Regions from separate parts of the Lentibacillus kimchii genome, predicted to be linked through region 2. Evidence: riboswitches for the same ligand, from Rfam matches in the RefSeq annotation. Region 2 holds a riboswitch; the other holds the start of a gene.
The links. Region 2 has a riboswitch for FMN ahead of ACZ444_RS12820 (ECF transporter S component). Riboswitches for the same ligand answer to the same signal wherever they lie in the genome.
Positions count from the first base shown of each region.

Region 1: another riboswitch for FMN. It lies ahead of ribD (bifunctional diaminohydroxyphosphoribosylaminopyrimidine deaminase/5-amino-6-(5-phosphoribosylamino)uracil reductase RibD); the one in region 2 lies ahead of ACZ444_RS12820 (ECF transporter S component).

Region 1 covers NZ_AP043934.1:786,145-790,519, reverse strand. Annotated here, with positions in the region: gene ribE (riboflavin synthase) at 5-601, opposite strand; gene ribD (bifunctional diaminohydroxyphosphoribosylaminopyrimidine deaminase/5-amino-6-(5-phosphoribosylamino)uracil reductase RibD) at 582-1,691, opposite strand; FMN riboswitch at 1,895-2,040, opposite strand; gene ACZ444_RS04360 (sensor histidine kinase) at 2,115-3,194, opposite strand; gene ACZ444_RS04355 (response regulator transcription factor) at 3,187-3,870, opposite strand; gene ACZ444_RS04350 (peroxiredoxin family protein) at 3,911-4,375, opposite strand, start outside.
Region 2 covers NZ_AP043934.1:2,440,641-2,445,015, forward strand. Annotated here, with positions in the region: gene aceB (malate synthase A) at 1-727, opposite strand, end outside; gene ACZ444_RS12810 (LPXTG cell wall anchor domain-containing protein) at 1,115-1,225, opposite strand; gene ACZ444_RS12815 (hypothetical protein) at 1,413-1,787, opposite strand; FMN riboswitch at 1,995-2,119, shown strand; gene ACZ444_RS12820 (ECF transporter S component) at 2,256-2,849, shown strand; gene ACZ444_RS12825 (hypothetical protein) at 2,997-3,275, shown strand; gene ACZ444_RS12830 (TIGR04104 family putative zinc finger protein) at 3,567-3,818, opposite strand; gene ACZ444_RS12835 (phospholipase D family protein) at 3,973-4,375, opposite strand, start outside.

The DNA of each region.
Region 1 (4,375 bases), 1.1 Mb from region 2:
CATGTTAATGTTGCTCACTGAGCATATTTTTCATATATTTCGCCAGTATGTCACATTCAATTGTCACGGGGTCTCCTTTTTGTTTATCGCCCAGAACTGTCGCTGACACCGTGTGCGGTATCAATGAAAGCGTCATGGTTCTGCCGCTTATGCCGAATACCGTAAGGCTGACGCCGTCTACAGCGACTGAGCCCTTTTCGATCAAATAGACAGCTAGTTCATCCGGCACGTCTACAGCGACGTTGACTGCATTTTCTCGTGTCTCTTTCCGGGTAATCGTTCCTGATCCGTCAGCATGACCAGAAACAAAATGACCGCCAAACCGCCCATTAGCCGGCATCGAGCGTTCCAGATTTACAGATGAGCCTTCTGTCAACAGCTTGAGCGATGCAGTTTTCAGTGTTTCCGGCATGATATCTACCTGAAAATATGTTTCTGAAAAGGCCGTCACAGTTAAGCAGATACCGTTAACCGCTATGCTGTCGCCCATTTGCATATCATCCAGAATCTGTGATGCTTCAATCGTTATCAGCATGGCTTGTTCAGAAACCAGCTGTCTATCTTTAATCGTTCCCTTTTCTTCAATAATGCCTGTGAACATGCGTATCATCCTTTCGGGGTTCCGCGATGATTTTGATATCCTCGCCGATCATGTCTGCCTTGAGAATGGACAGCGACAGCGTTTCTGCCATGCTGTCAAAACCGCCCCCTGCGATGACTGACGGAGCATCTTTTCCGCCAATCAGTTTCGGCGCGATATATTGCACATACTGATTAATGTGTCCGCTTTCCAGAAAAGAGCCGTTCACTGCCGCACCGCCTTCAACAAGCAGTGACATGACCTTTTGTTCCCCTAGATATTGCAAAACCGTTCTGATATCCAGTGTGTCGAGTGGAATGATATGCACATGGCGCTTTTCCTTAAACGAATCAAGCTGTTCATCTGTGATCGTCCGCTCTGTGAAAATCCATGTCTCAGCCTGCGCGTCATTGATAACTCGAGCATCCATCGGTGTGCGCAGACTGTGATCAAGAATAATCCGCAGCGGATTCCTGCCGCCATCCGGAAGACGCGTAGTCAGGCTCGGATCATCCGCAATCACCGTGTTTACGCCTGTCAGAATTGCATCATGACGGTGACGATATTGATGAACATCACGTCTTGCCGGCTCACCTGTAACCCATTTGCTGTCGCCTGTATGGGCGGCTGTTTTTCCGTCAAGGCTGGCTGCTGCCTTTATCGTGACAAAGGGCATTTTCATCCGAATATAATGGTTAAAATATTTGTTAACAGCTTTTGCTTCTGCCGCCATAACCCCCAAATCTACCGTGATGCCAGCTGCTTCGAGTTTGGCCACCCCGCTTCCAGCCACTTTAGCATTCGGATCTTTCACAGCAATAACGGCCCGGCTTATGCCTTTTTCAATCATCAGATCAGCACATGGCGGTGTCGCACCGTGATGGCTGCATGGCTCCAATGTGACATACATTGTGGCGCCTTCTGCCTCACTTCCGGCCATGGCAAGTGCATGGACCTCAGCATGTGACTTGCCTGCCTTGAGATGCGCGCCGAAACCTAAAATAGTGCCATGCTTGACGACAACCGCACCCACTGGCGGGTTGGGATTCGTTTGCCCTGACACGGATCTGGCCACATTAAGGGCTAACTGCATATAAACGTCATCATTCACAATAGACCTCCTCGCCTGAATGTCGGGGCATGCTGCAGTATCACTGATTGGTCTTTCCGCACTTAAAAAACCTCTGAATTCACTTCAGAGGTTTGCGGATCGAATTATTACCGCATCATTCAGACACCAAACTAGACACCTGTACAAGGCAAACCAAAAAGGCAGCTGCCTATACGTGTCCACTGGCCTGATAAAATACGGCACAACTCCTTCTCCCATCCAGACTTTCACTGTCGGTCCCGGTCTTTCACCAGGTCCACCGCTTGGTATTAAACCGCACGGGTCGCGGACTTGGAAGCTATACTTCATCACCGCCGATTGGGAATTTCACCCGACCCCGAAGGAATATTCTATATTCATTTAATTTTTCATAGTATAGCACTTTCTGATACATCATGCAAAACGTACTTTTGCATAGCGTTATCATTTGAGCGGGCACGTAAACCAGAATGAATTAGATGGACCCTCTGATTGCAGGCCTATCTCACCGCCATGGTTTTCGATAATGTCGGCTGCGATCGCAAGTCCCAGACCGCTTCCGCCCGTTTCCCGGGTTCTGGGATCATCAGGCCGGTAAAATCGTTTAAAAAGACGGGCTGCTTCGTCATCAGAAATAGCTCTGCTGGGACCGCTGACCGAAACACAGTAGACCGATTCCTGTAAAACACCCTGCACTGTGATCGGACCATCACCTGTATAATACTGAAAAGCATTCTCCAGCAAATTGCTGATAACCTGCTGCATCCCGGCCACATGCACGGACAGTCGACATGAATCCGCACTGACCGTCAGCGGGATATTTTCCTGTTCCTGCCGCCATTCGAACATAGCCGTGCTTTGTCTGATTAATTCAGCCATATCAATGGCCGTATGTGTGACATATGCGGCCGAAGCGGCATCATCCCACTCTTTAAGCTGCTCCAGCTGCTCCAGCATTGCTGTTAAACGCTTCGACTCCTGGTGCAGGGATTCGAACAGCTCCTGACTGCCTGCGATATCACCGCGTTCCAGTGACTGAAGATAGCCATTTAAGTTGGTGAGCGGTGTGCGCAACTCGTGCGACAAATCGGACACAAACGTCTGTCTGTGCACGTCCCGGGCCTGCAATTGTGTGACGAGCCCGTTAAACTGATCAATAAGTTCACCCACCTCACCCTTAGAAGCGTTTGTCACTGGATCTGGATAAACGCCTGTTTTCAGCTGTTCAGCCGAAGCAATCAACTGTCTGACCGGTTTAATCATCTTCCGCGTCAGGTAAAAATGGAGCAGACTTCCACCGACAATGGTAAGACCTAAAAAAATCAATAAATAGTGAAACAGCGTTGCATTGAACTGACTTTGCTGCGGATCATTAAGCGTCCCCATAGCATCGACTAAAAAACAGGCCGTGTTATAAACAGCAAGACCGCTGAGGACAATGGCCGAGGCAACGATAATAAAATTTAAAAACGATAAACGCCACAAAAAACTGTCTGGAATCAACGACCCTATCCATTTACGCACTGACAAATTTATACCCCATTCCCCGGATTGTCTGAATGCGCCTTGGATTCGAGGGCGTTACTTCAACTTTTTCCCGCAGCTTTTTAATATGCGCGTCAATCGTCCTGTCCAGCACACTATTGTCAGCATTAGGATACAACTCGTTAACCAATTGTTCGCGGTCCAGCACCATGTCCGGATGCTGCATGAAATAATAAAGCAGCGTGAATTCATGTTTTGTTAGATGAAGCTCTTCATCATAGAGCAGCACCACACCCTGGCGCGGTTTCAGGCAAAGACCATCATAAACCAATTTCTGACACATTTGACCTGTACGCCGCAGAACCGCCTCAACATGTGCCATCAGCTCATCCGGATCGAATGGCTTGGTAACGTAATCATCAGCCCCCATCTTTAAACCGGCAATCTTATCATCGGTCCGGGCTTTAGCCGTCAGCATGATAATCGATACATCCTGAGACCCGCGTTCACGTACCCAATCACAAAATGCTTCGCCGCTCAGTTTCGGAAGCATCAAATCCAGAATGACCAGGCAAGGCCGGTATGTCAGAAACACATCCTGCGCCTCTTCACCATCAGAAGCTTCCAGGACATCATAGAGATGCTTCTCCAGATGCAGACGGACGAGGCTGCGTATCATATGATCATCTTCCACGATTAAAACTGTTTGCTGCACGCGTAACACCTCTGCTTTATTTTACGCCTTGGGAACAACGCTAGGACATCTTTTCAAACTCCTGCACCATGCGTTCATAGTTCATAGGACCGAATACTCTGAACGAAATGCGTCCATTTGAGTCAATCATAAACGATGACGGGATGGGCTGGATTCCATAACGGTTGGCAACTTCTGTATTACGGTCCAATAAAACAGGGAATGTCATCCCATATTCTTCAATAAAGTCGTCAATATCGCTTTCATTGCTTTCGGTTGATGTCAGGTTAATCGCCAAAAGTTTAATATCCTTGTTTTTGTAAAACTTCTCCAGATCCGGCACCTCAGCCCGGCATGGCGGGCACCAGGAAGCCCAGAAATTTATCATGACACGTTCACCACGGTAATCAGATAACCGTACTGTCTCGCCTTCCATCGTTTTTAGTTCAAAATCCGGCGCCAGGTTACCGGTGTTAAGCCCCACTTCATCCGGATCAGCCTTTTCATCTGATTCATCAGTATTCTC
Region 2 (4,375 bases):
TTGCTTTGATGGTGCCATACGGTATCCCAAGTTCCTCCTGCGCAAATATAAACACATCATTCCATAAACGAGCTTCCTGATGACTTTCCAGCTTAGGCAAGTAAAAATAGGGCCCCGAGCCACGTTCCATCAATTCCTGGGCATTATGGAAAAAGTATAGACCGAAATCAGCCAGGGACGCTGAGATCGGCTCGCCCCCAACCGTTATATGCTTCTCATCCATATGCCAGCCACGTGGCCTTACCATTAGTACAGCAGGGTCATCATTGAGCTGATACGCTTTTCCGTTATGTCCTACAAAATCGATTTGTCTTCTAATGGCATCTTTTAAATTGATATGACCATCGATGAGATTTTCCCATACAGGGGATGTTGCATCTTCAAAATCAGCCATAAACTTTTTAGCTCCGGAATTGAGCGCGTTGATAACCATTTTGCGGTCAACCGATCCGGTGATTTCGACACGGCGGTCATGCAGCTCTTCCGGCATATCCGCAATGGTCCAGTCACCCTCCCGCACGTGAGTCGTTCCAGGTAAAAAGTCCAAGCGTTCCCCTTGATTGATAGCTTCTTGTTGCTTGCTTCGCTCCAGCAGTAACGCGTTTCTCTTGGCATCGAACCTTTTATGCAATTTGGTAAGAAAACTCAAAGCTCCTTCCGTCAACACCTCATCATACCGTTCCTGTAAATCCCCATGCACACGCACTTGATCATGCTTGATAAACATATACCGGTCCCTCCAACCTGTTATAGTACTGACTTTAAAATAATTTATTGTTATATAACAATACATGCAAAAAAATTAAGCTTCTTTCTTTGATAAACAATAGTCACATTCCTGCAAATACGCCTGGCTTTGGACATCCCCGCCACAATCAGGACATTTAGCCATTGTCATTCACCTCAGCCCCCTTCTTTTATACAACAGATTTATAATTATTAATTTGTTATAGTACAGTATATGAGGTGCACATCAAAAATGCAACGCCTTTTTTTGATTTCTTGTTTTTTGGGGGCTGTTTTTTGGGGAGGTGCCTGTCACCACCCGTAATCGCTCGATTTTTGTCGAACTAAAAAAGGCGTCATAACCTGGTATGACGCCTTGGCTTCTTAGTTAGCTATTTTGTTTTCTTCTTCTGATGAAAAAGAAAATGAGGACTGCTGCAATAATGCCTATGCCAATGACAATAAATAATGGTGTATTCGTACTATTTTGGGCATTCACTGCTTTTTCCTTTTCAGGCTTTTGAGAGGCCGCATTGTCTACCTCATTTTCGTACCCGGTTCTGGTCGTTTAATACCATACGGAAAAAATAGATACAAATAACCCATTAATACAAAAGTGGGTTATTTCCATTAAATGGGTGATAAAACCTTTTGACAGCTTCCGTCATCCTAACGCTTCTAGGCCATTAAATATGATCCCGTGGTATTTCCTTGTTCCACGTTTTCTCAAAAATTTGCGAGCCATTTTCATAAGCGGTCATGGTATTCGTTAAATAAAAGTTCGTTTCATCACAGGTCATGTCACTATACGACTCAAGTGTCGTCATCCAATCGTCACGTCCAACTTTCAATTCCCATTCACATTGAACGCGAGCGGACAGGGGATCGTTCTCTTTAATCGTATAAGTATCCCTATTGCTGCTGCCAAATATAAGTCCGTTTACTGGCAGTTTTCTTTCACCTTCATCGGAAAATTCCTCTAATACCCACGTTCCTTCTATCGGATTATGATGAATCTCTTGGGTTCGATTTCCCGAGCGAATCGGTTCCTTGTCAATCATCTTTGCGATTTCTGGTCGTTCAAAATCCCCGAGTGAATCATCTTCGGCGGATGGCGTCCGAACAGGTAAATCTAAATTGGTATCTTTTCCAGATATACAATGTCTATTTAATCACGCTAATTATTAATTGTTTCAAAAACAATATGGATGAAAACTGGACAATAGGCGATTTAGGATGTATAATTGCTTTAGTTAAAATTATAAACGATTCATCTTCGGGGCAGGGTGAAATTCCTGACCGGCGGTAAAGCCCGCGACTCGATACCATGAGTATCGACTGATTCGGTGAAATTCCGGAGCCGACGGTATAGTCCGGATGGGAGAAGATGTAGGCGCATAATGTCCGCAGTTAATTGTCGGATGAATTTGTGCATGTATCACCCCGGAGCTGCCTGCTTCGGGGTTTTCATTTTGTACAATGGCGCTGCATTGGAAATCGGGGTGGATCGGCCAGAGGAGAGATTTCTTATGCAAACCAGGAGCCGTGTTTTTCGCATGGTGGCTCTAGCAATGCTCAGTGCGTTAGCATTTTTATTAATGCTGCTCAATTTTCCATTACCAGGTCTCCCACCATTTTTGAAAATGGACTTTAGTGAGATTCCGGTATTGATCGGCGCCATTATTTTTGGCCCGGTTGGCGGTATCATTGTCGAGGCCTTAAAAAATTTACTGCATTATTTCATTACCGGCAGTTCATTTGGTGTCCCCTTGGGAGAGGCGTCAAACTTTGTGACGGGGCTGTTTTTAGTGCTGCCTGTTGCTTTCGTAGCCAACAAAGTCCGTACTAAAAAAGGGCTTGCGTCTGGTCTTTTAATCGGGATTGCTCTATCGTCGGTCATGATGGCATTTCTGAACTACTTGATCCTTCTGCCATTGTACACAGTCTTTCTTGATTTTCCGTCATTTTCAGCAGCAGCTCGTATGAAACTGGCGGTTATTGGGGTGTTGCCTTTCAACCTGATCCGCGGGGGACTGACCGGAATCCTTTTCCTATTCCTTTATCCAAAGATCAAATCCCTGATCGATCGCTGGAATCCCCTAACAACATCAAACGTATCGTAAAACAAGGGATAATATATCCGACTTAAAGCGAAAGAGGTTGCCATCAAGGCAATCTCTTTTTTCTTATAAGCACCCCTGATAGATGCCGTTTCCATTATGTATTTTCCACGTACCATATCTTAAGACTTTATGAAGGGAGTGAATCAATTGGCTTTCTCAAATCATCGTCGTTACAACAATTATGGCTATCCCCCATATGGCGGCCAAGGATACTATGGCGGGCAAGGTTTCTATGGAAATTTCAATCCTTACTACGGTCCTGGCCCAGGTTATGGTGGCTACGGTAACTACGGCAACTATGGTAATTATGGTGGCTATGGCGGCTATGGCAACTATGGTGGTTATGGTGGCTACGGCAACTACGGTGGCTATCCCCACTATTACCCCACACCTTATGGCCCAGGAAATTTCGGAGGACGCTGGTAATTAATTAAGTGCGACCAGTAAGGTTCGCTCGTTCTCAAAAGAGGTTGCCTTAATGGCAGCCTCTTTTATTTTTTCCTGTAACAACTGTTCTCAGGAGAGCCAAGCAAGTGAATCATGATCTGATCGTAAATTAAGTCCGCTGCGGAAAAACACGTCGCTTTCCGCGGGCTAGTCTTGCGCCATATTGATTCCTTAATATCAATCATGGATTTTGTTGAAGAGCCTAAAATAAAAAGCTTGCCTAATTAGTCACACAATCGCTCCCTATTCTTGAAGAATAAAACGCTATACTCAGAAAGAATATTCTTCTTTATTACTTAAATGCATTACAACTGGGTGAAGCGATATAACTAAGGAAGTTAAAACGAGAAATAAACTTATCAAAATCGCTGCTGGGATATCAAAAAAGATATTTAAAAATATTGGTAAGAAAACAAAAGCGTTTAAAAAACCTGCTTTATTTTTTGATTTCCGTGTCTGATATTGCCTTTCTCCACAATAGGGACAGTTCATGCCAGGGTCCAAAGTAAACATTTTTTTCATAGTCTGCTTCCAACTCCATGTATTATGGCAATTTTCACAAGTTGGCATTTCATCTCTCCTTACGCCTGTTTCTGCAACATATGCCTGTTTGTTTAATAAATTTCAACTATTTTAATCTTATCACAACATGATTTTCACATGTAATGTTTTATTGTTAATATGTTGTGAATCCCGTTATTTTCTGTATCCAGTAGACCACTTTTCTAAACGGTGTTTTGCGATCCTGGAATTTATCATAATCAGCTGTGAAAGTGCCCTCCTGATTATGCCATAACCTCAGAAAATAATGTTCGACGTCTTTTATGACTTGCTCATCCTGCGACCCTTGAATTTTAATGGCGTTTTCCAGATTATAATTAGCGAGATTTCTGGTTGTGTAATTGGCCGCTCCGCCAATCAGTACGGCCTCCGTTCCTTCTTTGATATACAGCAATTTTCCGTGAAACTGGTCCTTGGCTGAATCATACCACCTGATCGACACATGATCCTTGCTCTTTAATTCAGATGCCACAGGTAAATTAGGCAGTCCAATATTATGATGGCCAAAAGCGCCTTTA